3 regions of the Romboutsia sp. Marseille-P6047 genome follow, and region 3 is predicted to be linked to each of the others. Evidence: a T-box and tRNA genes for the amino acid it is inferred to sense, from the RefSeq annotation. Region 3 holds a T-box; the other regions hold tRNA genes.
What was found. The T-box of region 3 lies ahead of asnS (asparagine--tRNA ligase). A T-box ahead of a tRNA ligase gene usually reads a tRNA of that ligase, here a tRNA-Asn.
Positions count from the first base shown of each region.

Region 1: it encodes a tRNA-Asn, which carries the amino acid that the T-box ahead of asnS (asparagine--tRNA ligase) is inferred to sense. The anticodon was not compared.
Region 2: it encodes a tRNA-Asn, which carries the amino acid that the T-box ahead of asnS (asparagine--tRNA ligase) is inferred to sense. The anticodon was not compared.

Region 1 is NZ_UWOT01000006.1:76,105-86,910, forward strand. It holds gene EIH23_RS07945 (cupin domain-containing protein) at 53-619, shown strand; gene EIH23_RS07950 (MATE family efflux transporter) at 730-2,073, opposite strand; gene EIH23_RS07955 (HAD family hydrolase) at 2,272-3,081, opposite strand; gene EIH23_RS07960 (hypothetical protein) at 3,411-3,638, shown strand; tRNA gene EIH23_RS07965 (tRNA-Asn) at 3,797-3,872, shown strand; gene EIH23_RS07970 (ABC transporter ATP-binding protein) at 3,907-4,848, opposite strand; gene EIH23_RS07975 (ABC transporter ATP-binding protein) at 4,841-5,923, opposite strand; gene EIH23_RS07980 (ABC transporter permease) at 5,932-6,945, opposite strand; gene EIH23_RS07985 (ABC transporter permease) at 6,938-7,891, opposite strand; gene EIH23_RS07990 (peptide ABC transporter substrate-binding protein) at 7,976-9,598, opposite strand; gene EIH23_RS07995 (DUF3786 domain-containing protein) at 9,783-10,388, opposite strand.
Region 2 is NZ_UWOT01000005.1:115,137-125,942, reverse strand. It holds gene EIH23_RS06905 (ABC transporter ATP-binding protein) at 1-555, shown strand, start outside; gene EIH23_RS16865 (FtsX-like permease family protein) at 545-1,081, shown strand; gene EIH23_RS16860 (FtsX-like permease family protein) at 1,374-2,540, shown strand; gene EIH23_RS06895 (response regulator transcription factor) at 2,634-3,305, shown strand; gene EIH23_RS06890 (sensor histidine kinase) at 3,302-4,312, shown strand; gene EIH23_RS06885 (LytTR family DNA-binding domain-containing protein) at 4,483-4,938, shown strand; gene EIH23_RS06880 (LiaF transmembrane domain-containing protein) at 4,940-5,644, shown strand; gene EIH23_RS06875 (peptide deformylase) at 5,661-6,074, shown strand; tRNA gene EIH23_RS06870 (tRNA-Asn) at 6,114-6,189, opposite strand; gene EIH23_RS06865 (4Fe-4S binding protein) at 6,334-6,930, opposite strand; gene EIH23_RS06860 (4Fe-4S dicluster domain-containing protein) at 6,932-7,141, opposite strand; gene EIH23_RS06855 (VanZ family protein) at 7,644-8,147, opposite strand; gene EIH23_RS06850 (helix-turn-helix domain-containing protein) at 8,235-8,987, opposite strand; gene EIH23_RS16715 (hypothetical protein) at 9,118-9,246, shown strand; gene EIH23_RS06845 (RNA polymerase sigma factor) at 9,468-9,950, shown strand; gene EIH23_RS06840 (zf-HC2 domain-containing protein) at 9,943-10,482, shown strand; gene EIH23_RS06835 (YfjL-like protein) at 10,482-10,806, shown strand, end outside.
Region 3 is NZ_UWOT01000002.1:55,015-65,820, forward strand. It holds gene cspBA (bifunctional germination protease/germinant receptor pseudoprotease CspBA) at 1-203, shown strand, start outside; gene cspC (bile acid germinant receptor pseudoprotease CspC) at 215-1,894, shown strand; gene EIH23_RS02155 (CDIF630_02480 family spore surface protein) at 2,014-2,205, shown strand; gene EIH23_RS02160 (hypothetical protein) at 2,246-2,647, opposite strand; gene EIH23_RS02165 (ligand-binding sensor domain-containing protein) at 2,734-5,916, opposite strand; T-box leader at 6,085-6,317, shown strand; gene asnS (asparagine--tRNA ligase) at 6,377-7,777, shown strand; gene EIH23_RS02175 (rhodanese-like domain-containing protein) at 7,975-8,277, shown strand; gene EIH23_RS02180 (hypothetical protein) at 8,378-9,667, shown strand; gene EIH23_RS02185 (zinc ribbon domain-containing protein) at 9,752-10,192, shown strand; gene EIH23_RS02190 (alpha/beta hydrolase) at 10,360-10,806, shown strand, end outside.

The sequences.
Region 1 (10,806 bases), on a different contig from region 3:
CAATATTTTAGAGTCTAAAAATTTTTAAAGTATTTAAAAGGAGTAACTAAGTATGTATTATAATCTTATAAGATTATATAATTATTACAGTAATTCACAAATATATAACAGATATCCATATTTTGCATGGTCAAATCCACAAATGTTTTATATGTATCAAAATAATCTATGGAATGAGAGAGAAATCGATCAGCCTAATACTGAAAAGAATAGTATCAAGCTAAGTGATTATGGACCCGAACCACTTGTAGTAAATCTTGAAAATGCTGCTGAAAAGAATAATAGATTTAGAACAGTAATCTGGACAGGAAATAACTTACAAATTGTATTAATGAGCATTCCAGTATCATACTCAGTAGATCCTTACCTAACAAAAACAAGTGATCAATTTATACATACATCATCTGGTACAGGACTTATAAAAATCGGTACTAGTCAGAATGAACTCGATTATCAAACATACATTAATAAAAATTCATCTGTTATAATACCTTCTTGTAAGTGGGTCACTATCTTAAACTTAGGAAATGTTCCACTTAAACTTTATATAACATATGCACCACCTGAATTCGCAAATAACACTATGCATGAAACTAAAACAGATTCACTTAAAAAATAAATACTGGATGGTTATATAACTTTATAATTGATATAAAATACCCATACATAATTATATATAATTATGTATGAGTATTTTACTTTTATATACATATTCAATTGAAAACTATATTATTCATATCTAAAATTTTTACTTAACCAGTTACCTTTAGAGTAGTAAATAATTGTAAATATATTTGTAACTATCCATGTAATAGGATAGCTTAAGTAAACAATATTTATATCTTTATAATGAGATATCATAACACTTAGCCATAATATTCTAAGTCCACACATACATATAGTTCCAATTATCATAGGAATAAATGTTTCTCCAGCACCTCTCATTACGCCCATTAAAACTTCATTTATAGCATATATACTATAAATAGGTACTATCCAATATATAAACTTACTACCTTCATTAATTACATCTAAGTCTTTAGAGAAGATTCTTATAATATCACTTGCATTAAATAATATTATACTTCCTATGATAATAGTCAAAGAAACGCATATTATCATACTTATATTTTTTCCTAATTTTACTCTATCAAATTCACTTGCACCTACATTTTGACCTACAAAATTTGATACAGCTAAAGCAATAGCTGAAATTGGCATATATATAAATCCTTCAATCTTATAATATATTGTATATCCTGCCATTACATTTAACCCAAATATATTTACCTTTGATTGAACTATTGTATTTGCAAAGCAAACTAAAACTGACTGTATACCAGTAGGTATACCTATTAATAAAATTTCTTTAAGAATCTTAAAATCTATTTTTATTTTATTAATAAATAATTTATACACTTCACTAGTTTTTATAAGCTTAATTAAAATTAATATAGAAGAAACAAATTGTGCAATAGTTGTTGCCATTGCTACTCCTGCTACACCAAGTTTAAATACAACTGCAAATACTATATCTAAAATTATATTTGTAATTCCTGATATTGCAAGGTAGTATAGAGGTGTCTTGGAATCTCCTACAGCCCTTAATATACCACTCCCCATATTAAATATCATCATAGGTATCATGCTTATAAAATATATCTTTATATATGTAATTGAAAATGTCAATACATTATCTGGTGTATTTATCCATCTTAAAAACATACCACCAAACGTTAAGCCTAAAACCATAAGTAAAAAGCCAGATATTAAACTAAGCGCTATTATAGTATGAACTGATTTATGTATTTTATCTTTATCATTTTTCCCAAAAGATTGAGAAATAATAACACTTGCTCCATTCGATATACCTATAAAAAAGTAAATCATAAATACTACTATTAAATTACATGACCCTACTGCCGCTAATGCATTTGCACCTACATATCTACCTACTATTGCAACATCTACTGTATTATATAGCTGTTGAAAAAGATTAGATATTAGTATAGGAATAGCAAATAAAGTAATCTGCTTTGCTATATTACCTTCAGTCATTTGATTACTTGTCATCTAAAATCCTCCCAATAAAAATAAAAAGCCAATGAGATTTTTAACTGTATAATTTGTAAAATCCCTTTGACTTTGATAATATTTCTCAATTATTAAATAATATATCATATTGCTTAAACTTATTCAATGTTTTTCTAATTAATAAAGTGATCTGCATAAAAAGTACTAAATTTTCATGAATCTCACTTTTTCATTTATTTATAAAGCATTTTCTTTTTGTAGTATATATTTTTCAATCCCTAAAGCTACACCATCATTATAAACTGTGTCTGTAATTTCTTTTGCATACTTTTTAACGTCATTATTAGCATTCCCCATTGCTATACCACACCCAACTGTTGATAGCATCTCGATATCATTTTCTCCATCTCCAAATGCATAAGTATTTTCTATAGGTACATTAATATATTCTAATGCTTTTAATATACCTGCTGCCTTTGTACTTTCTTTAAAGTACAATTCAAGATGTATCTGATTTATACTACTAAAATATCCATACTCTGGAAAATTATTTATAAACTTTACACATTTATTCATAGTATCCTTGCTAAGGCATAGCATCTCAACTTTATGAATATCAAGCTCTTCTAGGTTGTATTCTCTCTTAAAATACTTTTTAGACATACCCACTTTATCATAAAAATCATGTAATTCTTTATGTTCATTTTTTACATATGAGTATTTTTCACCTTCTAATACATATTGAATATTATCTTGATCTAATTTAGATACTAATTCTTTGATAAATTCATTATTCATAGGCTTACTATGAATCGTTTTTCCATCTATCATTACATGAGCACCATTAGCTAAAACAAATCCATCAAAACCAAAATCTCTTATTTCTTTGCTTAAAAAAGCATACGGCCTTCCTGTTGCAATAAATACATAATCTCCTCTTGATTGTAAATTACGTATTACTTCTTTTACCTTTGGTGTAATATCTCTAATACCTGCAAAACAATCTATTAAGGTTCCATCTATATCTAAAAATACCGCTTTTCTCATAATAATCCCCCTTCATTATTAGTCATTATCATTTTATATTTTGCTCTCTCTTTTACTATTTTATAGAAATAGAACTTTCTTGTCAATTTGAGAGGATTCCGCTAAAATAGTATTTACTATTATCATATATAGAATAAAGGGGAGTTTATATAAATAAAGTGAAAAAATATAGTTTAATATTTATTTTTATAATATTTTTAGGGATTGAATTATCAGTAAATTTTCTATTTAAACAAATGGATTCAAAGTTAACATCAATAGTAATGTATAATAATTCAATTAAAATCATGAACTCTATTTACAATATAGAGGATATAACCAATGTATAGTTGCTTGATAAAGTAATACTTTCAGGAGGTTCAGGTAGTAATACTCCTAATACCAATAATGGATTTTATAAAGTTAATGGAGATAATTTTAAATCCAAAGTATGTATCCATAATAAAGTAAGCCCTTTTATAAGAGTTACTACTAAAGATTTGGTAATTATTTTTAATGAAAATAATTCAAATAAAACTAATGCAATTTATAAGGAGTTAGTAAAATTAGTAAAATAAGATAGTTTATAAAATAAAGTATATTTTAATAGTAAAAAGATCATCTTATATTGCTACTCATTAGTTTGTAATATAAAATATTAATAAAATTAAATAAACTAGTTAAAATAATAACTGTAAGGGACAGTTAAAAAATTTCTATTTTATATAAAATATTTGGGAATATGGCTCAGTTGGTAGAGCAATTGACTGTTAATCAATGGGGCACAGGTTCGAGTCCTGTTATTCCCGCCAATAAAAAAACTCTTAGTTTAAACTAAGAGTTTTTTTATTTTGACTTAGCCACACTCACCCATTTTTTTAACTCCTCTTTTGTTGCTAAAACACTATGTGTACCTTCAATTAAATGCTCTACACCTTTAGAATAATCAACACCTTCTTCCTTTGCATCGTAACTAAATGTAACACGTTGTTTTTCAACAATAGGATTTGGAGAAGGAATAGCACTTAATAGTGATTTTGTATATGGATGAATAGGATTTGAGAATATCTCCTCTGTAGTACCAGTCTCTACAATATAACCCAAATGAAGAACTCCAATACGATCAGATATATACTTAACCATACTCAAATCATGTGCTATAAATAAATATGCCGTGTTAGTTTCTTTTTGAATTTTCTTCATAAGATTTACAACTTGAGCTTGTATTGACACATCTAGGGCAGATATTGCTTCATCTGCAATGATTAAATCAGGGTCCATAATCAAAGCTCTAGCAATTCCTATACGTTGTCTTTGCCCTCCAGAAAACTGATGAGGATATCTATATGCATGTTCTTTGCTTAATCCTACTTTTTCTAATATATTATATACTTTTTCATCTCGTTCTTGTTTTGATGCACACATTTTATGAATATCTAGTCCTTCTCCAATAATATCTAATACTTTTTTCCTTGGATTTAAACATGCCATAGGATCTTGGAATATCATTTGCATCTTAGTTCTAAGTATTTTTATTTCCTCATTACTCATTTTTCCTGATATATTTTTTCCATTAAATATTATATTTCCTGATGTTGGCTTATATAATCTAATTATGCTACGTCCTGTTGTAGATTTTCCAGAGCCAGATTCTCCAACAAGTCCATAGGTTTCTCCTGGATATATCTCAAAAGAAATACCATCTACTGCCTTTACCGTAAATTTACGATTAACTTTAAAGTGTTGCTTTAAATTTTCAACTATTAATAGTGGTTCCACATTACTCACTTAGACCAGCCTCCTTTCTCATTTTAAGTAGGCGTTTTTTTAAAGATTCTGGCATTTCTATATTTGGTGCATTTTCATGACATAACCAGCTAGCTACACGATGAGTTCCTCCTACATTAAATATTGGGGCTTCTTTTCGATAATCAATATTTAATGCATAAAAGTTTCTAGGAGCAAAGGCTTCACCATCTATTTTTTGTATAAGATTAGGAGGTGTTCCTGGAATAGTGTATAACTCATCATCTTCCGTTTCTAAATCAGGCATAGCGCTAAGTAGCCCCCAAGTATATGGATGTCTTGGATCATAAAATACTTCTTCTATACTTCCTTTTTCAATAATTTTTCCTGCATACATAACAGCAACATAATCGGCTACCTTAGCTACAACTCCTAAATCATGAGTAATATATATTACAGATAAATTTCTTTCCACTTGAATTTTTTTAATAAGTTCAAGTATTTTAGCTTGTATTGTAACATCTAAGGCTGTTGTTGGTTCATCACAAATCAATACCTCAGGCTCACAGCTAAGTGCAATAGCTATGACTATTCTTTGGCGCATACCACCACTTAATTGATGTGGATAATTTTTCATACGTTTTTTAGCATCTACAATTCCAACTTCCTCTAAAAGATTTACTGCTTTATTAAAAGCTTCTTCTTTTGATAAATGATGATGATATATCATAGCTTCCATAACTTGTTTTCCTATTGTCATAGTAGGATCTAAGCTTGTCATAGGATCTTGGAATACCATTGCAATACGTCTACCACAAATATTTTTCCCCATCTCTTTTTTACTTAATTTGACTATATCTTCTACAACTAAGTTACCATCATTTTCTTTATCATATGTAAACTCAATCAATCCACTTTTAATCACTCCATTTGAGCTTATATTTCCCATAATTGCCTTTGTTGTTACTGATTTACCAGAACCTGATTCTCCGACAATGGCTATAGTTTCACCTTTGAATAAATCCAATTTAATACCTCGAATAGCATCTATCATTCCTCTTCCTGTTTTAAAAGATATTGAAAGATCTCTAATTTTTAATACTCTTTGTTTTCCCATAATAACACCTACATTTCTTTCATTTTTGGATCAAACGCATCTCTAAGTCCATCAGCCATAAGGTTAAAACTTAGCATCAATAAAGCAAGAATTATAACTGGAATAATAACCATATATTGAGATACTAAAATAGATTTATATCCTTCATTAATAAGTGTCCCAAGTGATGCAGTAGGAGCTGGTATTCCAAGACCTATAAAAGCTAAGAATGCTTCATAAAATATTGCATTTGGTATAGAAAACATTGACATAATTATCAATTGACCAAAAATATTTGGAAGAACTTCTTTAAATATTATGAAAAAGTCACCTGCTCCAAGAGTTCTAGATGCTAAAATAAATTCTTGTTCTTTTATTTTTAAAACTTGAGCTCTTGTAATACGAGCCATGCCAATCCATCCAGTTAGCATTAAAGCTAAAATTATTGTATATAAAGAAGGCTTAAATATTAGCATTAATAATACTAAAATTACTAAACTTGGTATACTATTTATAATTTCTTGGAAACGTTGCATTACATTATCTACAACACCTCCAAAATATCCACTAATAAGCCCATATAACATTCCAATAAAAATATCAATAAACACAGCTGCTATTGCAACATATAAAGAAATTCTACAACCTGACCATACACGAGTCCATAAATCACGTCCTAGTGTATCCGTACCAAAATAATGATATGTATCTTTAAAATCAGGGTTATCATATTTATTTACATTATTTACCTCACCATCAAATATACCAATTTTCTCTATAATAGGAATTCTAGGTGCCATTGATTGCTCACTAGTTGAAACTTTATCAAATTTATATTTACTAATCATAGGACATATAATAGCAAGAGCAACAATAACTAAAATACATATACCACCAATCATAGCTCCTTTATTATCCGTAAAACGATTTAAAACATCTTTAAAAAAAGGAGTATCAGGAATAACTTCATCTTTATTAATATCATGTTTATCTCTAACTAACTCAAAATCATCATTTTTAAATTCATATTTTTCACTACTCATTGCTACTCTCCTTTCCTAGTCTAATTCTTGGATCTATTATTCCGTATAAAATATCAACTAATAACATAATTACCACATACATAACACTGTATATAAAAGCTACTGCCATTGTAACATTATAGTCATTTACAGTTATAGCTTGAACTAACAAACTTCCAAGACCTGGAATACCACATATTTGTTCAATTACCATACTTCCTGTCATAAGGGCTACTAAAATTGGCGCAAGAACAGTAATTATAGGAACAAGAGTATTTCTAAGAGCATGTTTTTTTATTAATGTTCTTCTGTCTAATCCCTTAGACTCTGCTAAAAGTATATAATCACTTTCCATAACTTCAATCATCTCACTTCTTGTAAATCTAGCTACATTAGCAATTACAGAAACAGAAAGCGCTATCACTGGTATAATTGCAGATTTTATTGGATGTGAAGAATTATAAAGTATTGGTAGTGCAGGCATTTTTACTCCAAATATAATAAGTAAAATTAAACAAAATACAAAAGATGGAATGCTAACACCAAAAACTGCAACTACTGTAGATAACGAATCCCAAACTGTATTACGATTAAGAGCTGCAAATATCCCTAATAAAATTCCTAAAATCGTACCTAATATTACAGCTGCTAATCCTATACCAAAACTAATTGATATACGAGGTAAAACAAGACTTGATACTGGAAGATTTCTTGAAATACCATAAGAAATTCCAAAATCACCACTTAACATATTTTTAAAATACACTACAAATTGCTCCCATATAGGTTTGTCAAATCCATATTTAGCATAAATTAAAGCTTTTTGTGTTTCTGTTAACTTTTCATCATTAAAAGGTGTACCTGGCATAAGTTTTAGCATAACAAATAGTACAAATACTATTATCATAAGTGTAATAGCTGACATAACTAATCTTTTGCCAATATATTTAAACGTCGATTTATCCATAAATTCCCCTACTTTCTATTCCTAATAAACAAACACATTATGGAAAAACACCACAATGTGTCTGTATATAATACTTAATTTCTATTACTCAACTATCTCAACATTTTTATAGATATATGGTACACCCACAGCATGAGTTTCAATACCTTTTACATTTTCGCTTATTAAGCTAGCTCCTCCAACTTGGAATATAGGAGCCACTGGATAGTCTTGCATACAGATACCTTCAGCATCTTTTAATAACTGCCATCTAGTTTCCATATTTTGTTCATTGCTAGCTTCTTTAATCTTCTCATCATATTCTGCACTAGAGTAATCTCCATAGTTATATGAGTTACCAGTAGTCATTAAATAAAGATAAGTCGTAGGGTCAGCATAGTCAGGACCCCAACGAGTTAATGATATGTCGAAATCACGTGCTTTTTGCATTTCTATACGATTATTCTTTTCTTGAGCTACCATTTCAATAGTAAGCCCCTCAAGTGTTGATTGTAAATTAGATTGAAGGTATTCAGCTGCAGATTTTGCAGGATCTGCATTATCAAATAACATAGAAAGTGTAATTGACTCTACTCCTAATTCTTTAAGTCCAGCTTCCCAAGCTTTTTTAGCTTCTTCTACATTTGTTTCCATATAAGTAGGTGCTGTTTCTCTATAATCTTTTCCATCTGGACCTGTTGTAAGTTCAGTAGGAACAAAACCATTAGCAACTATAGAACCATCTTTTAATACATTATTTACTAAGTCTTCTTTATCAATTGCTAAAGAAATAGCTTTTCTAATATTAGCATTTGCTAAATACTCATTTGCATAGTTGTACTGGAAGTACCATAAATAACCTTCTAACACTTCTGTGTATGTACTTGAGCCTTTATATTTATCAACTAAATCTTTATTTAACTTAGTAAAATTAACGTCTCCACTTTCAAATGCTAAAGCAGAACTTGATAAATCTTTTACAATATTGAATACTAACTTATCAACCTTAACTGCATCTGCATCATAATAAGATTCATTCTTTTCTAAAACGTACTTACTACCAGTTTCCCAACTAGTCATTTTGTAAGCACCGCATGCAAGCATATTTTCTGGTGTTAATGCGTATTGATCACCTTTTTCTGTTGCAAATGCCTCATTTATTGGATAGAATACAGGAAAAGACATTAAGCTTTCAAAGTATGCACAAGGCTTAGAAAGTGTTATTTCTAAAGTAGTATCATTTATAGCTTTTACCCCTAGTTCACTTGCTTCTTTTTCTCCAGAAGTTACGGCATCTGCATTAGCAATACATGCTCCATCTTCACCATATAAATAATTGTACTCTGCATCAGCGCTTGAAGCTGTTCTTTGCCAAGCATATACAAAGTCATTTGCAGTTACTGTTGTTCCATTATCCCACTTAGCATCTTTTAACTCGTAAGTATAAGTTAATCCATCTTCACTTATCTTTGCTTTATCCTTAGCTAATGCAGGAATAATATTTCCGTCTGCATCTACTGTTAACAATCCATCAACTGTAGCTTGAATTGCCTCAAAAGATGATCCGTCTGTAGCATAGCTTGAATCCATCGATATAATATCTAATTCTTTTGCTAAAGTAACTGTTTTTCCATCAAATGAATCATTTGATGAGCTACAAGCGACTAAAGAAAATACCATTGTCAATGAACATAATGTTACTAATATTTTTTTTAATCTTCTTTTCATTGTACGTCCCCCTATTTAATATATATATTAATTGTATATTTATGTTTTAAAAAGGTCAATTATTTTTCTTAATTTTCTGAATTTTTATTAAATTTCAATTCTTTAGCTTTACTCTATATTAATACTAAAAGCCATAGGTATAATTAAGACTTTGTAATTATATCTATGGCTTATTATAATTTATTTAATTAACTAGTTTATTAGATATAGAATACCCTATTCCAATTACCGTTTCTATATGTACTAAATATGATATTGATGAGTCATATAAGATAGTAGCATTAGGTGAAATTTCATCGTCACCTTCCCATATTGCTATGCAGATACTTATTTTAGGAAGTATTTTAAATTCATATCCTTTATCACCTAATTTAATATATTTTGCTCCTAAGTTTACTACTCGTTTTTCAAATTCATCAATGTTATACCCAAATATATTTATAAGTTTTTTTATTGATGTATTATAAAAAGCTGGATAAAATAACGCCCCTCCATTTGGAATTTCTTTTAAGCTTACCCATTTATTAGTTTTGTTTATATTTTCAGTTGAGTATGTAAGATAGTTTAATATAATTATAGAGTCATCAATTAGTGGCTCATGTTTATCTTTTTCTCTATGTATTGTTTCAGTTTCAATGTCTAATATGTAATCTTCATTTAAAAAATTTACAATAAATTGCTTGCTTTCTTTGTTATACTTTACATCTAGCCTTTTTGATATATCAAATGGATCTAGTTTTTTTAATCTATACCATTCATTTTTATATGCAACTTTATAATTACTTTCCATATATAATCTCCCTTACCCCTATATAATAATTTTATAATTTTTATATTAATTCTTGTAACCTACGATATCCTTTCATAGTATCATCCTTCATTTTCTCGTTACATATAAAATAATTATTTTTCAATTTTACAATAATATATGTCTACTAGTAATATATTTTTCATATTGTTTTCTATGTTAATTTATTTATTTTATCAATATAACATATCTTATTATAAAAATATCATTTCTAATAGAAAAATTCATATACAATAATTTCTTTTTTATATATTATCTTTATTTCTACTAGGTATTTTTACTTTTATTTTATTAACTATACTCTCTAAATTATTACTCAATAATTTAGCTCTTCAATTGTTATATATAATTATTTGTTATATTATTTACTCACTGTATACAGGAAGTACTATTATAAACT
Region 2 (10,806 bases), on a different contig from region 3:
ATTACAAGATTAAAATCTAACAGATTAGATAAGTTTAGACAAGATGAACTTGGATTTATATTCCAAGATTTTAACTTATTAGATACACTTACTGCTTATGAAAACATAGCATTAGCATTAACAATAAAAGGAGAAAAAACTTCTCTTATAGATTCAAAAATAAAAGAAGTGGCAAAATATTTAGAAATTGAAAAAATATTAAATAAATATCCTTATCAAATGTCAGGAGGACAAAAGCAAAGAGTAGCATCAGCTAGGGCTATAGTAACTAATCCATCATTAATTCTTGCTGATGAACCAACAGGAGCATTAGATTCAAAATCAGCTAGATTATTACTTGAAAGATTTGAAGATTTAAATAAATCTTTAAAATCAACTATATTAATGGTAACTCATGATGCTTTTACTGCAAGTTATGCTCATAGAATATTATTTATAAAAGATGGAAAAATCTTTACAGAATTAGTAAGAGGAAGTGACTCAAGAAAAGAGTTCTTTAGTAGAATTATGGAAGTTATTTCTCTAATAGGAGGGGATGACAACAATGTATTCTAATATGGCATTAAAAAATGTGAAAAAAAGCTTTAAAGATTATAGTATATATTTTTTAACATTAACATTAGCAGTTTGTATATTTTATAGCTTTAATTCTATAAAATCACAAAAAGCTATGATACAGATGAATGCTTCAGGTAAAGAATATACAGAAACTCTTGTTAAGATAATATCTTATGTATCTGTATTTGTAGCTTTTATATTAGGAAGTCTTATTCTTTATGCTAATAACTTTTTAATAAAAAAGAGAAAAAAAGAACTAGGAATTTATATGACATTAGGTATGTCAAAAAATAAAATATCTAGAATTTTAATACTAGAAACTATAATAGTTGGAATACTGTCATTAATAAGTGGTTTAGTATTAGGATTAATAGCTTCTCAAGGTTTATCAATACTTGTATCAAAGCTATTTGAATTTCAAATGTCAGGATATACTTTTATAATATCGAAAACAGCTATTCTTAAGACTATTTTATATTTTGGAATAATGTTTTTAGTAGTAATGATATTTAATTTTCTGTAATATCAAAATATAAAATAATTGATTTATTAACAGTTGGAAGAAAAACAGAAGAAATAAAATTTAGAAATCCATTTGTATATTTAGTTACATTTATTTTATGTGTAATTTCATTAGGTTTAGCGTATAAGTTTATTATAGATATAAATTTAAATATAAATGATAGCAGATTTCTTATGTCAATAGGACTGGGGGTAATAGGTACACTTTTATTTTCTTTAGCTTATCAGGATTTATTTTATATATTGTAAAGAAAAATAAAAGTATTTATTTCAGAGGACTAAATATATTTATAGTGAAGCAAATAAATAGTAAAGTTAATACAAACTTTATATCAATGTCAGTAATTTGTTTAATGCTGTTTATAACTACTGTTATGTTATCAACAGGATTTAGCTTTAAGAAAGCTTTAGAATCAGGGCTAGAAGAAGCTACTCCATTTGATGCTAGTGCATATATGTATGTTAGTCCACAGGATAAAGCACAAGATATAGAAAAATCCCTTGAATATATAGGTGTAAAATTTGATAAGGACGATAAAGTAGCTTATTATAATGAATATATGGATGGAAGTAAAATATATGATATTTTTAATGTAAATGATATTTCACAAAATATGAATTATGAAGTGGAATATATAAAAGTATCAGACTATAACAAAATAATGGAATTAGACAATGAAAAGATAGTAGATTTAAAAGAAAATGAAGTATTAATTACATCTAACTTTTCAAGAGTATTACCAGTAATAGAAAATTATATGAAAGATAATAATACTATCAAAATTCAAAACAAAACTTATAATATAAAAAATAAAGAAGTTATAGAACATAACTTGAAGACTGAGTTTATGAAAACTAATCTGTTAACTGTTATAGTAAATGATAAACTATGCGATGATATGAATATATCTTCAAGCTCTGTAAATGTTAATTTTGCAGGGAATAATAAGGAAAAACGTGAAGCTGATTTTACTAATGCAATATATTCATACAAAACTGAAGATACAGATTATGATAAAATAGGATTTGTAATGGGAACTAGTAGAGATGAAATTTATGAAGGAAATAAAGGTACAACTACTATTGTATTATTCGTAGGAATCTATATTGGAATAGTATTTTTAATAAGTAGTATGGCAGTTCTTGCTCTTCAACAATTAAGTGAAGCAAGTGACAGTATGGATAGATATACTTCATTAAGAAAATTAGGAGTTAATATGAAAGGAATAAATAAGACTATATTTATACAAACTTTAGTTTACTTTAGTATTCCAGTATTATTATCAGTAGTGCATTCAGTTGTAGGAATAAAAGTTGCAAATCAATTTATATCAATGTATAATCAACCCGATATAGGAGTAGCATCTTTTATAACCGCAGGAATTTTTATAGTTGTATATATAATATATTTCTATACAACTTATGTAGGGTATAAAAATATAGTAAAAAACAATATATAAACCTTATAAAATCTATTTAAAGTAGTAAACTATTTTAAATAGATTTTTTTTGTATAATAAACTACAAGATAGTATTTAGGAGTGATTAAATATATGGAAAAAATAATAATAGTTGAAGATGATGAAATAATTAGAGATGAGCTTAAAAATTTTTTAAATAAATATGGATATGAAGTGATTGCACCAAAAGAATTTGAAGATATAGTTAAGTTTATTTTAGATGAGAATGCTAACTTAGTTTTATTGGATATAAATTTACCAATTTTCGATGGATACTACATATGTAGAGAAGTTAGAAAAGAGTCAGATGCGCCAATAATAGTTGTAACAAGTAGAGATAGTGATATGGATGAATTAATGAGTATGAATTTAGGTGCTGATGATTTTGTAACAAAGCCTTATAATACCCAAATACTATTGGCAAGGATATCAGCATTATTAAAAAGAAGTGGATGTAATGTAACTTCAAGTAATATATTAACTTATAGAGACCTTAAGTTAAATTTATCAAATGCAACGATTACATATAAGGACAAAGAAATTGAATTAACTAAAAATGAAGTTAAAATACTTTCTTATATGATAAATAATAAAGGACAAATTATATCTAGAGATTTGCTGATGGAGCACTTATGGAACTCAGATTATTTTGTAGATGATAGTACATTAAATGTTAATATAGCAAGACTTCGTAAGAAATTAGATGAAGTAGGAATGGAAAATATCATAGAAACAAGAAGAGGACTAGGTTATATAATGCCATGAAAATATTAAATTACATAAAAGATAAAGGGATATTCTTAAGTATAAATCTACTTATTTTTATAATAACTGCATTTATTATGTATTTGATAAATACAAGTGTAGTTATAATTTTTAGTGTATTTTGTATATGGTTTTTCCCTTTATTAAGCTATATGTTAATAGAGTTTTTTAAATATAAAAGATATTTTAATTCTGTTAAAAATATACTAGAAAACTTAGATAAAAAATACTTATTACCTGAAGTCGTAGATGATCCAAATTTTATTGAAGGTATACAAATGAATAATATATTTAAAATATTAAGTAGAGATATGCATGAACATGTTAAATATTATAGGGTTATGCAAGAAGAATATAGAGAGTATATTGAAATGTGGGTTCATGAAATAAAGACACCTATGGCATCAAGTAAGCTTTTAATAGAAAATAATAACAATGATATTACAAGAAAGATTAATACTCAACTGGATAGAATAGAAAATTTTGTAGAACAAGTATTATACTATTCTAGAAGTGATGAGGTTGGTAAGGATTATATTATAAAGAAAGTAGAGTTATCTACAGTTGTAAAAAGTGTAATTAATAAAAATAAAAGAGACTTTATAAATAAAAGAATAAGGTTACAACTAGATGATATTAATGAGACTATATATACTGATGTAAAATGGGTTGAATTTATATTGAATCAAATAATAGGAAACTCTATTAAATACTCAAAATTAGAAGATGCTAAGATAAGTATCAGTTCAAAAAAAGTAGATAATTCAATAGTATTAATTATAGAAGATAATGGTGTAGGTATTATTGAAAAGGATGTAAATAAAGTATTTGAAAAAGGATTTACAGGAGAAAATGGTAGAAAATTTGGTAAGAGCACAGGTATAGGTTTATACTTATGTAAGAAACTTTGCGATAAATTAGGTTTAGGATTAAATTTAAAATCAACTGTAAATGAAGGAACTAGTTTAAGTATAGTATTTCCTATATATGAAAACTTAACTAATTAGTATATAAATTTTATATGTTAAAATCACTCTTATTAAATAGTAAGAGTGATTTTTTTATTTACTAAAAGTATCTAGTTTTAACGTCTTACTACTATAAATTTACCTCTTAGTCAAAATTCGTTTACACAAAAATATTAAAGGATATAATTAATACTGTGGAGAGTGGATAAATGAAAATACGAATTGAAATTGATGAAAAAATAAAAGAAGACGAAGTTATTATAAAATGTAGTAAGTTAACTGATGAGATAAATAAAATACAAGGCATGTTAAAAGAAATAATATCTAAAAAAAGTAGTATGGTATTTTACAAAGATAATATAGAGTATTTTATTTCTTTAGAAGAAATACTTTTCTTTGAAACTGAGGCAAGTATTATATTTGCACATACAGTAAATGATGTATACCAAGTAAAATATAAGCTTTATGAATTAGAAGAAATTTTACCAAATAATTTTATGAGGGTTTCAAAGTCTACGATTTTAAATGTCGATTATATTTATTCAATAACAAGAAATCTTACAGCATCAAGTATAGTTGAATTTCAACATACCCATAAAAAGGTGTATGTGTCGAGAAACTATTATAAGCCTTTAAAATTTAAGTTGTTAGAAAAGAGGAGATAGTATGAGAAAAGAAAGAATATTTTGGGGTGTGCTACTTATACTTGGAAGTATATCGCTAATAGTTAATAAATTAGGATATTTTGGTGATATCAATATGGTTAGTATAATAATTAGCATTGTATTAATTGGAATTATGATAAAAAGTATATTTTATAAAAGTTTTGCAGGTATTTTATTTCCACTTGCTTTTATATGTATAATTTTTGATGATAAGCTTGGACTTACTGCAATTACTCCGTGGACAGTTTTAATTGCAGCAGCTTTAGGTAGTGCAGGACTTTCAATGATTTTTCATAAAAAACCTAAGTGGTATGATTATAAACAAAACTATAATTGGAAGGAAGACAACTACGATACTATAGATTTTGAAGATGATAATCGTATTAGACTTGATACTAGCTTTGGTGGTAGTATAAAATATATTAATACAGAAAGTTTTGAAAGAGCTGATTTAAGTTGTAGTTTTGGATCTATGAAAATTTATTTTGATAATTCAAAGTTGAAAAATGGACGAGGTGTTATCAAGTTAGAAGCTTCTTTTGCAGGAGTGGAGCTTTATATACCTAAAACTTGGACTGTTGAAGATAGAACCAGTCAAGCTTTTGGAGGACTTAGTGAGAAAAATAAAAACTTTCCAAGCAAAGATGATATACTAACTTTAGTTGGTGATATTAGTTTTGCTGGTGTTGAAATAATTTATATATAGAAAGGCTTTAATAAATATGGTAAAAGAAATTGTAAGAGATATATTATTTTTAGAACAAAAATCAGAACTTGCAACCAAGGAAGATGCACAAGTTATAAATGATTTAGTAGATACACTAAGAGTAAATTTAGATAGATGTGTAGGATTAGCAGCTAATATGATTGGAGTTAAAAAGCGTATATTAGTATTTACTATAGGTGGAGGAATTATAGTTCCTATGGTAAATCCAGTTATATTAAAAAAAGAAAATAGCTATGAAGCAGAAGAAAGCTGTTTATCTTTAGATGGATTTAGAAAAACTATAAGATATGAAACTATAGAAGTAGAATATTTTGATGTGAATTTTGAAAAGAAAAAACAAGTATTTAAAGGATTCCCTGCACAAATTATACAGCATGAAATGGATCACTTTGAAGGGATTATAATATAATAAAAAAACTCTTAGCTTATAAACTAAGAGTTTTTTTATTGGCGGGAATAACAGGGCTCGAACCTGTGACCCATTGATTAACAGTCAATTGCTCTACCAACTGAGCCATATTCCCGTGTCTTTATAATAAGTAGAAATTATCTACTTGATCTTTACAGTTATTATTGTAACCAGTTTATTTAAATTTATTAATATTTTTTTCAATAAACTTCTTATCTTTAATTAGATAATATTAATCTAATTTATAAGCTATTTTTATTTATATAGTAGTGCTCTTTTCAGGATTGTATTTAGCTTTTGATATTAACTGAGTCATTGTACCCATTGGGCAATATACACACCAAGATCTTGGCTTAAATAGAAGCATGGTTATTATGCCTAAAATAGTAGATGTAAGCATCATACTATAAAATCCAAATGCAAACTGAGCAACCCATGGTGCAACAATACTAGTATCAACCCAATTCCAAGGTACCTTAAAAGTCCAAAGTAATTTAATAACTTCTTTTAAATTACTAGCACCTATAAATACTAGATAAGTATTAAATAACATAACTACAAACATAGTCATAAAAAATGTTAAAAATCCATATCGAAAATATTTGCTTCTTAAAAACTTAGGTATATCTTTATATCTAGACAATTTTAACTTATCACCTATTAAATTTAATAATTGACCTCTACCACAGTAAGTATTACAATATGTTTTTCCATGACCAGAAATTGAGATTATTAAAGGTATTAAAAAGCATAGAAGCCCTAACCATGCAAATAGTATATTAAATAGTCCAAGTATTAAGTAAGTTGCACTTATAATCCACATGTAATCTGTAAATGATTTTTTCTTATTTTTCATATTAAGCTTCTACCTCCACTTTTTCAATTTTTATAATACAAGCAGGACAAGCTTTTGCACATTTACCACAACCAACGCATTTATCAGAGTTTATTTGTGCAAACACACCTTGTTCTATGTGTATAATTTGTAGTGGACATACTTTTGTGCATGTGCCACATGCCACACAATATTCTTTATCAATTACAGCTTTTCTTTTTATTTTTGCCATCAATTATCCCTCCATATAACTTATTGATATTATTATATAGATTTATTGATATAGGTTCTGTGACTAAATCACATAAATGTTTCAATATAAGTGATATATATCATGGAGTAATTCAATAATATTTATATTTACTTCAACTTACTCTTGTTTTGATTTTTTTAAACTAGCCATAGTTTTTTCATCCTCATCTAAAATACTAAGAATATGCATAGCTCCATTAATATATATTTTACCTGCATCGGTTAAAAGTAATTTTCCATTATGTCGATAAAATAAAGGAGGTATACCTTCTTTTTTTTATTTGGCTAAATGTTGAGATAGAGCAGCTTGTAATACATAAAATTTTGCAGTAGAGAATCCTTTTGTAGATGATAAGGCATGGGGGGAAGTATTTAGATGAAAAAATGGATGAGATGATTAAATTTATGGAAGATAGTAAAAATAATTAAGAAATAAAAAGTCCAGCAATATTATATGCTGGACTTCAATTTGTAAAATATTATTAATTTAATAATAACAAAATATATAACAAGCATACTAATCCAACTGTAGCAATAAAAGCAAGTGTGTTAAATATACTAACAGTTTTACTTTTAAAGACTTTACTAGATATAGAGTATATTCCAATACCTATTACCCCACCTAAAGTATTTCCTATAAGATCTGTTATATCTGTTGCTCCAATAGCAAAGATAAATTGTAAAACTTCAACAGATAAACTAATTAAAAAAGCTACTGAAGTTTTTTTAGTAAAAGACCAATCTTGTTTTAACATACATGTGTAAATTCCAACAGGAACGAATACCAGTATATTATTAATAATTTCACTGATATATATTTTTCCGTTAACAATAACTGAGCCAGAAAAAGGAATTATATTAATACTTCTATTGTTATCAATCTCACTAAATGATAAATTCATTTTAAATAAAATAATCCATATTAATATACAAAAATATATTGCAGACAAAATCATAGTTAAATTAAGTTGTTTTTTATTTTTCATTTAAGTTCTCCTAAATATTTAATTATAGTATAAAAATATAAAATATCTTTCATTTTGATTAAACTCAGTAAATAAATGACAAAAAATTTAATCAAAACTTATTCTATAATATTTATGGCGATATTCTTTAGGCGTAAGACCTGTTTCATTTTTAAATACGCGAATAAAGTAACTTTGAGAGCTAAAAGAAAGATATGAGCTAATATCTGAATAGGAATAATCCGAGAATTTCAACATATTTTTAGCTGCTTCAATGCGTTTTTTTATTATGTAATTAGTAATAGTAATTCCAACTTCTTTTTTAAAAAGAGTAGAAAGGTAGCTAGGATTTAAATCAACATACTCTGCAAGTTTAGTAACATTGATAACTTCATTTAAGTGATAATAAACATAATCCATGCATAGAACAATTGGTTTAGAGTAAATATTTTTCTTTTGTAACTCATTCATATGTTTAGTAAAAAAAGTAAACATTTCTGTATGTATATCTTTTACCTCATTAGTACTTTTACATTTATCTATTTTTTGTATAAATAAATCGCTAGCATTATAAGCTGTTTCTGGTTCCATTCCACCTTCTATTGCAAAACGAGTTGCTAATGTAATAGATGCAACAAATAAATATTTTATATTATTAATAGGATTATCTGAAAGTACACCTACTGTTGAAGATGAGAACATTTTTATACTTTCTTCAATAGCCTTTATTTTGCCTTCTTTTAGATATTCATATTGAAGCATCTCCTCATCATAGGTATGATGTCTATATTCATTTTCTCTATTTATAAATGCCATATATTCAAGTTGCTTTTTATTTATAGATTTATTTTTACTAATCACTATTACCAACTCCTTTTATGTGAGAATTATACCATAGAACTAATAAATTTATTATAAATATTTTATTGAGAATGATATATTGAAGTAAATAAATTATTTAATAAATATGGTGTTGGATAGGAGAATTATTATGAGAAAAGTTTCAGAAAGCATAAAAGATATTTTGAAGAAAAATTTAATAAACTTAATACCTTTTGAAGAAAATCAACTGTATAAAGAAATTTATATAGATTTTCTAAAAGAGATGATATATAAGTAAAGTAGATAGAATTATATTAACAAAAAATAGCCCTAATAAATAAGGGCTATTTTTAATTTTAATCAAGATTTAACAATAATGTCTTTTATGATAATGATAGATAGCTTAGAATTTAAATGTGTATATAAAATAAAAATAATAAATTTATTTATAAAAAGTGTAACGAAATGAGTTTTTTTATCACTAATATCATGAAAGGAGATTTATGTTACTAAAAAAAAATATACGAAGAATATAAGCAAGATGTATTTAAATATCTTGTAACCTTAACATATGATACCTCACTTTCAGAAGATTTAGTGTCTGAAACTTTTCTAGGTGCATTAAAGTCATTATATAAATTTAAAGGAGAATGTAGTATTAAAACATGGCTTTTTTCAATTGCAAGAAATAAATGGTACGAGTATTTACGCAAACAAAAGCCAACTATTTCTATAGATGACTTAGCTTATAACTACCTTTTAAGTGAAAATGATTTAGATGGTTCTTTAATAAAAAAGGAACTTGCAAGTAAAATAAATACATTACTTGATAATGAATCATCTAGAACAAAAGATATTATTTTTATGAGAATTGAGGGATACTCATATTTTGAAATAGGAAAAAAGTACAATATATCTGAAGGCTCTGCAAGAGTAATAGATTATAGAACTAAAAAGAAAATTAAAGATACTTTGATGAAGGAAGGAGTAGTATATGAATAAAATATCATGCGATATTTGTATGGATCTAATTCCATTAGTGAAGGATAAAGTAGCTAGTGAAGATAGTCAAAATGCAGTAATTAAGCATATAGATAAATGTAGTCAGTGTAGAAGTTTATTTAATGAAACTAATACCAAAAATCATAATATAGATGATAAAAAAATTATATCTAAAATAAAAAAACAACTTATACTGGTATCAGTTATATTAGTTATACTAGGCTCATTTATAGGTATAGCAATTACTGAAAGTGAAAATATGTTTTACAATATACTAATTATGCCTACCATAGGAGCTTTATCATACTTTGCTCTTAGAAAAAAATCATACATTACCTTAGTAACCATGTTTGCTTTTACATATGTATATAATTTAATTAAATATATAATAGGTGGCATATTTGATAAATCTCAATTGTTATCATATATAACAGCTCCTATATTGTGGGCTATAATATATACCGGACTTTGTGCTATTGGGATTTTAATTGGATTTTTACTTTATATTGCGTTAAAAAAGGAGAAAAAATAATGAAAAAATTTATAAAAATTTTATCAGGGGGATTAGCTTTTTTATTAATAATAGTTATACTGTACTTTGCAAATGGTTTATTAGGAAATCCTATATCTAAGACAGTAGCAAATAATGTGTCCAAAGAATATATAGCTAAAAATTATCAAAATATGAAATTAAATTTATCAAATGCTTCTTATAGTTTTAAAACAGGTGATTATTATGTTCAAGTAAAGTCTCCTATAAGTAAAGATACACATTTTTCACTTACCATATCACCTCTTGGAAAAATAATAGGGGATACTTATGAAAGTGATGTACTTGGTAAGTTTAATACTTTAA
Region 3 (10,806 bases):
CTGCAAGTTATACTTCAGGATGTGTAGCAATGCTTTTACAATATTTATTAGTAGAAGGTAATTATCCTGATAAAGCCTTTGTTCAAAAAATAAGGACTTTATTTAGAGCAGGTGCCACTAGAAATAATGATAATATATATCCAAATAATAATTATGGATATGGTATTTTAAATATAAGAGGTGTTTTTGAAATACTTAGATAGTGGGGGAGATTATGGGAAAATCATACTCAATAGTATATGTAGGGGATATATCTAATGCTTTAAGTAGAAATGGCTTAAATGATTTTATGGTTTTAAATAATCAACTTACAGTTTTATATACAGATGATGATTTTAATTCATTAAGGCTGAATAGAATAGAAGAAATTGCATGGTGGCAAGAGGGAAGGCCTATTAGTAGTTTGATACAAATTGGGGAAGGTATCTCTGATGGAGAAACAGTATCTAGTGCATCTCAAGTTGAATATATAGAAAATAATCCATATATAACTGTAAAAGGTGAAGGTGTTATGATTGCTATAATAGATTCAGGAATTGATTATTTACATCCGGATTTTATAAATGATGATAACACTAGTAAGATTATTTCTATATGGGACCAAAATGGAAATGAAGATGAAAAAAGTCCTCCTCAAGGCATGATTTTTGGAAGTGAATTTACAAGAGAAGATTTAAATAGGGCAATACTAGAAAATGATCCTAGTCTAACTGTAGATAATATTGGAACGGGAACAATTGCAGCAGGAATAGCTTCTGGATCTGGAAGAAAAAATCCTTTATACAAGGGTGTAGCTCCAAAAAGTGAGTTGGTTGTAGTTAAATTAAGAGAATATGAAGGAACATTTTTAGAGGGTAGAATCAACTATATAAATAATGATTTCTTAGCGGCTATTAAATATATAATAGATGTAGCGGAAAAAGAAAATAAACTGACTATAATAAATTTAACTGTAGGAGAAAGATCAAGATCTGTAATTTTAACTAACTTACTAGATACATTTGAGTTTTTAACCAGAACAGGTATTGTTGTAGTTAGTGGTGCTGGAAATGAAGGTAATACAAATATACACTATGAAGGGATATTAAAAAATTTATCTTCTACGGATGTTATTTTAGAAGTAGGAAATCAAAAAGCATTAGACATAACAATGTGTCCGAATGGACCAGGAAGAAGTGGAATTCAATTAATATCTCCATCAGGAGAATTAAGTTATAGAGTAGATTATTCTCCTGACAATGAGGTATATAGAGGAAAATTTAATTTAGAAAATACAACTTATGAAATACAAGCAATATATCCATGGCTTTTATCTGGTAATGGAGAAGTGTATATAAAAATAAATAATATAAAGCCAGGTATTTGGACAATAAGAACCTTTCCAGAATTTGTGACAACTGGTGAATTTGATTTGTATTTACCAAATGGTAACTTAATTTCTAGCAATACTAAGTTTTTGGACCCAAATTCATTTACAACTATAACTTTATATGGAGCAACTGATAGTGTAATAACAGTAGGGGCATTTAATGACAAAACTAATAGCATGTGGATTGGATCATCAAAAGGTCCTATAAGAGCTAGAACTACAATAAAACCTGATATAGTTGCTCCTGGAGTAGATATTATATCTACGTTTATAAATCAAGAATATATAAAATCTACAGGAACTGGTGTAAGTAGTTCATTAACATGTGGAGTTTTAGCATTAATTATGGAATATATATCACTAGAAGGAGGATATCAAAGAAACTCTTTATTTACTCAAGTTTTAAAAACATACTTAATGCTTGGAGCAACTAAAAGTCCTATATACACATATCCAAATGATTCTCAAGGATATGGAATTTTAAATTTAAGATCAACAATAGAAGCTATAGCAAATAATCTATGAATTTAAAAAAGATAATATATTTTACTATATATTAAAATATATGTAATTTGTAATAATGTGAATTTATCACAAAAAAAAGTTAATAATAATTAAAAAGGCAACAAGAGGTGGTGACTTTGATGCAGGATAAAGCTAAAGCATTAAATGGTGAAAATAATCGTAGATTAGATTTAAAACAAGCTCTTGATAGAGCTATAAATGCACCATTTGCAGATGCCCATGATGTATATTCAGAAACTAATGTTAATATACCATCTGAAGAAAATACATTACAAGCTAAAGATTGGGTAGATAATGGAAGTAGAACTTAATATAATTAAAATAAAAGGGCTATCTAATTAGATAACCCTTTTATTGAGAAGGAACAACTATATATTGCCCTGCTTCTATATTGTAGTCATCTGATATAATATTTATATTTTCTTTATATACAATTTTTCTAAAATATTTTAAGTCTTCATTACTAATATCATAATTATATTTTTTTATAATATCATCTATTGTTTCTCCGGAAACAACGAGATGCTTAGTAAATGTTCTATCTGACATTATTTTATTATAAGCATTTTTATAAGGAATTTCATAAAGTTTTGCTACTAAAGGTATATTTTTATATGCATAACTAGAAACTTCATCTAAACAAGTTATATAATCATAAAATCCATCTCTGAAAACTTGAGATATAGATTTATTATTGTCTACATTAGGAGCAATAAAAAATAATACTAATAAAAAGAGTAAACAATACTTCAAATATATCACCTCTTAATTAGTATTATTGACAAAAATATAGGGTTTATATCAAATGAAATATAAACCCTATAATTATATATTTTTATTTAACTGGGTAAAGTTATTATAAATGTACTACCTTTACCGATTTCACTTTCAACAGATATTTTTCCATTATGAAGTTCTATTAGATGTTTAGTTATAGTAAGTCCTAGACCACTACCACCTTTTACTTCAGATGTAGAATCTATAACTTGATTAAACTTATCAAAAATTTTATCAATATTTCTTTGACTTATGCCTATACCAGTATCTTTTACGCTGATTTGAATATAGTCATCTAAATCATTTATAAATACATCAATTTTTCCTCCAGGTGGCGTAAACTTCACTGCATTACCAATTAAATTTACAATACATCTTTCTATTTCATATCTGTCACACTCAATAATTTTTTCTTCTATCATAGTATCTATAGTAAATTCTATACCTTTACTTTCTATATAATCTTTTAATCCTAATATAGTTTCTTCGACTATAAATACAATATCTTCTTCTTTTTTATTGATAATATAGCTGTTACTTTGAAGTTTGCTAGTATCTATTATATTATTAATTATATTTAACAGACGTGTACAGTTTCTTCCCATTATATCCATATAGTAATCAAGTTTATCAGGTGTTAGCTCATTTTTTCTGTTAAAGTCTCTTATTAATTGACCAGTACCGTTAATTACATTTAGTGGAGTTCTAAGTTCGTGAGATAAATTAACAAAGTAGTTATTTTTATTCTTTTCTAATGTAATTAATTTATTAAATAACTTTTTATTTTTTTTCATTTCAGATTTTAGTTCTTTAGTTCTATTTTCAACTAAGTTATCTAGCCTTTTAACTTTTGTCATATTAAATTTAATAATAATTAGTGTAAATATAATGTATCCTAAGATTGCTAACTTACTTTTCCAAAAAGGGGGCTTTATAATAAATGAAACTTTATTTTCGTCACTCATTATGCCATTGTAACTTAAAGCCTTAACTTTAAAAGTATATTTTCCAGGTGATAAATTAGCATAAACTATTTTGTTAGTATGAGATAATACCCAATCGTTATCAGAACCCTCAAGCATATAATAATATTGCACACCGTCTAAATTTTTATAATCATCAACAAAAAAACTTAAAGTAATATTATTCTCAGTAGATTCAAATTTACGATTAGAGATATCTTTATAATTTAAACCTTTAACTTCAAACTTATTGAATATTACATTAGGTTTATATTTAGAAGTATTAATATCTTTAGGTTTGAATATATTAAATCCATTTATACCACCAAAATAAAAATCTCCATTTTTATTTTTAAAGTATGACTTTCCATTAAACTCATTACTTTGAAGTCCATCTATAACTGTATAATTTTCAAACACTTTAGTTTTTGTATTGAATTTAGAGATCCCGCTATTAGTACTCATCCAAAAATTATTGTTAGAGTCGATTAAAATACCATAAATATTATTATTAGGTAATCCATCGTTAGTTGTATAGTGAGTAAACTTTTCTGTACTAGTATCAAAAATATTTAGACCATGACTAGTTCCTATAACTATATTACCAAACATATCTTCAGTTATACTTCTAATTGAATTGTTAGTTATACTAGTATTATCATCTTCTATATTCTTATATACTTTAATAGAATTATCTTTGGGATTTAGTTCTACTAACCCTCCATCTAGAAAACAACCTATATAATATTTTCCGTTTTTACTTTCATAAATATCTCTTATAAATAAATCACTTATAGAATTTTTTATAAGATAATTTGTTATATTAGTTATTTCTTTAGTTTCAATATTCATAACAGCTAAACCTACATTTGTTCCAATCCAAAGGTAGTTTTTGCTATCAACAAATAATGATTTTATCATATTAACAGGTAATCCATCTTCAACTGAAAAGTTTTGGATCGTTTTAGAATTTTTATTAACAATAGTAAGCCCATTTGAAGTACCTATATAAATTTCATTGTTTAGGCCTGTTATATCTTGGATAGTATTATCGCATAAACTACTATTTTCACTAGTTAAAAAGTAACGATCATCATTTTTTTTATTTATTATGTTTACACCTGTTAAACTAGTACCAACCCAAATATACTCATCATCATCTTCATAAATTCCATGTATCATATTACTGCTTAAAGAATTTTTATCAAAGGGATCATACTTATAATGTTGAAAGTTATTATTAGGGTCGAAAATAGAAATCCCTTTATATGTTCCAACCCAAATTAATCCACTTTTATCTTCTATTAAACAGTAGGTTTTATCATCTATAAGGCTATTTTGGTCATAAATTTTATTTTTATAATTTATAAAGTTATCGTTTTCTGTATTATATTTAGATAATCCTCCCTGTGTATTTATCCATAAGTTGCCATTAGAATCTCTTAGTATATCTCTTATAAAATTACTAGGAATAGAATTATTTGAATTTGTATTTGTATAAACTTTAAACTCATAAGTATCAATATCTATTTTAAATAAGCCAGATCCTAAGGTAGCAATCCATATATATTTATTGTCATTATAGAGTCTATATATAGGATAGTCTGAGATAGTATTTATATTATTATTAGTAAATTCTTTAATTTTCTTTAGGTTTTTGTCTAGTTTAACTAAACCACTTTGAGTACCAAGCCAGATATCACCATTAGAATCCTCTTCTATTGAGTGTATATACTGTGTAGGTAAATCATTATTATTATTTAAAATCCTTTCAAATGAATCTGTATTTTTATTATATAAGTTTAACCCATTTGAGGTAGTAACTAATATATCACCAGCTTTAGTAACTAAAATTTCGCATATGCGGTCATTTGACAGTGTTCCATTATTAGACTCTGAAAAATATCTAGTAATATTATCATTTTTAGTATTTATTTTATTTAAACCATTTATAGTAGATACCCATACATATCCTTCATTATCTTCAATTATATCTACAATATAATTGCTGCTAATGGTATTTTTATTATAAATATCGTGAGTATATTTTTCAAAGTTATATCCATTGTATTTATTTAAACCATCATTAGTTCCTATCCAAATATAGCCATTGCTATCTTGAAAAATAGTTTCTACTGTAGATTGGGATAACCCATCTTCAATTGTAATACTTCTGAAATTTATGTTATCAGGAGTATTAGCATAAGATAAAACTGGACTTAAAATAATAATAAATAAAGCTAATAAAAATTTATCTATAAAACTTTTTATGTTCTTTGTCATTATTCACCTCGAGAGCTTATTATGTAATCTATAATTAGACTATATCAAAAAATAGGAAATTAATAAATTATAATTGAGTAATAAAATGTAAAAAACATAAAAAAATAAAGATATTGACTAAAATTTTAGAAGTTGGTATAATCTTCTTACAATATAGTAATACTAGAACTAAAGACTATGATGAGAAGAGTAGATATAAAATTTAGTTTTCAGAGAGTTGGGATAAGGTGTGAGCCCAATACGAAATTTATATTGAAGAACATCTCGGAGTCTCTACCCGAAAGCGATAGCAAGTAGGCCTAGACGGATGATCCCGTTACGATCATAAGCATAGCTTAACTAAGAGGTCATATTTTGACAATTAGGGTGGTACCGCGAGAGTATAGTCTTTCGTCCCTTTATATGGGATGAAAGGCTTTTTTTATTTTTAATAATAACTAAAATAGGGAGGAAATACAAAATGCAAAAACAATTTGTGACTGTAAAAGAACTATACAGAAACCAAAATGAGTATATTGGTAAAACTGTAAAGGTAGCAGGTTGGATAAGAACATCTAGAGGATCAAAAAACTTTGGATTTATAGAATTAAATGACGGAAGTTTCTTTAAGAACATGCAAATAATTTTATCTGATGATAAATTAGAAAACTTTAAAGAAATAACTAAGTTACCAATAAGCTCATCAATAATAGTTGAAGGAGAAGTTGTGTCAACTGAAGGAGCTAAGCAACCAATAGAAATACATGCAGCAAATGTTATAGTAGAAGGTGAATCAGACAGCTCATATCCATTACAAAAGAAGAGACATACGCTTGAGTACTTAAGAACAATAGCGCACTTAAGACCAAGAAGTAACACATTCTCTGCTGTATTTAGAGTAAGAAGTTTAACAGCATATGCTATACACAAATTCTTCCAAGAAAGAAACTTTGTATACTCTCACTCTCCAATAATAACAGGAAGTGACTGTGAGGGTGCAGGGGAAATGTTTAGATTAACAACTATGGATTTAAACAATGTTCCTAAAACAGAAGATGGAAATGTGGATTACTCTAAAGACTTCTTTGGAAAAGAAGCTAACTTAACAGTTAGTGGTCAATTAAATGCCGAAATAATGGCTCTTGCATTTAGAAATGTTTACACATTTGGACCAACATTTAGAGCGGAAAACTCATTTACTGCAAGACATGCATCTGAATTCTGGATGATAGAACCAGAAATAGCATTTGGTGATTTAGAAGATGATATGGAACTTGCTGAAGATATGATAAAATACATAATAAGCTATGTTATGGAGAATGCTCCAGAAGAAATGGAATTCTTCAATAGCTTTATAGATAAAGGCTTATTTGAAAGATTAAATAATGTACTTAACTCTCCATTCAAGAGAATTACATATACTGAAGCTGTAGAAATATTAACTAAATCAGGAGTAGAATTTGAATATCCAGTTACTTGGGGAGATGACTTACAAACTGAACATGAAAGATATATAACAGAGCAAGTATTTAATGCACCTGTATTTGTAACTGATTATCCAAAAGATATAAAAGCATTCTATATGAGAATGAATGAAGATGGAAAAACTGTTAGAGCGATGGACTTATTAGTTCCAGGTGTTGGAGAAATAGTTGGTGGTTCTCAAAGAGAAGAAAGAGAAGACGTATTATTAGAAAGAATTAAAGAACTAGGATTAAAAGAGGAAGATTATTGGTGGTACTTAGAGCTTAGAAAGTATGGAACAGCTACTCATTCTGGATTTGGTTTAGGATTTGAGAGAATGATAATGTACTTAACTGGTATGTCAAATATAAGAGATGTAATACCATTCCCACGTACTCCAAGAAATGCTGAGTTCTAAATTTATATAAAAATTTATTAAAAATTATTTTAAATTAAAAAATCACTGAAATGTAAGTTTGACTTAATTTATATTTCAGTGATTTTTATTATTTAATTGAATATAACGATTTATATTTTACGATAAGAGAAGGTTAGATTTAATAGATTAAAATTGGGTATATAATAGATATAAATTTTGAATGAATGAGGTGGATTATGAATTACACTAATATAAATAAATATGAATTGAAGAATCTATTAGAAAGTGAGAAAGAATGTTTACTTTTAGATGTTAGAACTAAAGAAGAATTTAGTGAGTATAAAATAGAGGGAGCAGTAAACATACCATTACAAGAGTTATTTTTTAATATGGATGATATTGAAAAATATAGAGATAAAAAGATAATAGTGTATTGTAGAAGTGGTCATAGAAGTATTACAGCATGTAATTTGCTTTCAATGGAAGGTTATGATGATCTATATAATTTAGAAATGGGAATAATAGACTATGTGATATAGAAAAATATATATAAATACTTAATTAAAGCTTTCAGTTAAGCTATAGTTAAGTATTTTTTTGTATAATAAATTTAATAATTTTAGCAGTTGGAGGATCGGTATGTATAATAACTATTCTAAGATTAACGGTGTTATGACTAGAAAAACAAAAAATAATGATATTAAAAGGAGAAAATTAAAGATAGAAAATTGTCCTAAATGTGACAGGCATATTTATGATATTGACATTTATTGTAAATATTGTGGGTTTAATTTAGAAGAAACATCAATTTATACTAAAGATGTTACTGTAAGTTGGAATTATAAAGACATTATTAACTATTTTAATATGCCTAAAACCTTAATTACAGCTACATTTGCAACATTTATATTATTTATAATATCAATATTAGGAAAAAATATAATTAGTGATTATATTTCTAATATAGACGATTTAGTAAACCCAATACATATATTATTAGGTTTAAACTTAGGTTCTTTAACTTATTATAAATCAACTATGATGGGGTGGAGTGGAAATGAACTAAAACTTGGTCTAGTTGTTTTTGCTATATTACCTATAATATCAATAGCTATATCTAATTTGATTTTTAATAAAAAAAATATTAAGAACATTAAAGATGTATTTAGGAATTCTTTAGGTGTTGGTATTTCTTATGGGATTATATTATTTATTTTAGCTTTAATCAGTAGAATAAAGATTAACTATTCGTATAACATGATGCAGTATGGATATGCTAATCAATTTAGTTTTGGAGCACTAGGAATGGCAATAAAAGGATTTATATTAGGTTTTTTACCTACATATGTAGTTCTTTATAGAAGAGAATATGAAGATGATAATATGTACCTAGAAATATTTAAAAGAGCTATAAACATGTTGTTAGTAGGTTATATATGTACATTTATAATAATATTTATATTGACTATTGTTGATAAAAGTTATCTGTATAGTTTAGGAATGTCTAGCTATACTGATATATTTAGTAAATTGGTAATAATAGCTCAATTATCAGTTTATATATGGTCATTTGGAAATTTTGTTCCTGTAAGTATTGGAAATAAAGTATTATCATTTGGAAATTTAATAAGTTCAGATTTATATTCAACTATAAATTTAATGCTAATAGCTATGTTTTTCTTATCAACATTAGTAATAATAGTATCAGCTTGCAAATTAGAAAGTAAGTATGGAAAAGAAAAAGGTATAAAACCTATTATATTAATGAGCTCTTTTTATGCTATATTAATTGGAACATTATCTATAACAACAAAATTAATGTTAAACGTAGGTACTGATGGATTAAGTTTTAGTAATTTTGCGACAGCATCAGTAATGGGATTTGGATTAATAGAATCGATGATAATTACATTTATATATAGTTTGTAATATCTTTAATGGGATATAAGTTAAATATATTTAATTAGTAACGGAGGATAAAAAAAAAATATAGAAAGTGATAGATTTTCAAATATGAAAGAAAAAATATTAAAAGATAAAAGTGGAAGAGAAAATTATAGAGAGAAAGTTAGAATAAATAATTTAATAAATGAAGCTGAAGACAAAAAAACTTTATTATTAATAGAAATGGGGACTTTATCATATCAGAAGATAAGAGACGGATATTTAAGAGATGATGACTTTAATGAAATCTCTAATGAGATTATAGAACTAGATAAATTTATATATAAGTCTAATTTAGAATTAGAAAAATTAGAAAGTTTGAATCGTATTAATAAATGTGAATGTGGAAACACAATAAAAGATCAAGATAAGTTTTGTTCTGTATGTGGAAAAAATGTAGAAGACATATATGAAGAAGAGACTATAATATGTGACTTATGTGAGACTGAAATTGATGCAGACTCTAATTATTGTGTATGTTGTGGTAAAAAAGTAGAATTAAATTATTAAAATAATATTTGATTTTTAACAAATAAAAGACTAATACCGTATATATAAATATGTGTGTTAGTCTTTTTTATTAAGATTTGTAATTAATTTGAAATATTTTATGAGATGAAAAAACATAGTAGATATGATAAACTATAAGATGTATTTAGATTGGTGGGAGGTAGTGTATGAAAAAAGATGTAAAGTCCAAAGGACATAATTTAGACGATACTTTTAGCATAACTATGGAATTAGAAAGGCCTTTGCTTTACGATGAATTAAGAAATGAAGTATATATTCAAGAACAAAATGAAAAGTCAAGAAGAATAAAAAATAATATATTAAAGTTAATTTTAGGGGTTTTAATTATTAGTATAGTTGGTTTTTTTATATGGGCTAGCGACAGCTATAAGCCACAATCCTTAGCAGAAAATTCACTTGTAAGCGATAGTTCAGTAGAAGTAAATGTAGGAAAATATATAACATTCACACCTAAAAATATAAACCCGACAAAAGGATTTATATTCTATCCAGGAGCTAAGGTTGAACCCGAAGCTTATGCTCCATTATGTAAGGAAATTGCAAGTGAGGGATATGAAGTAGTTATAGTAAAAATGCCTCTTAATTTAGCTATA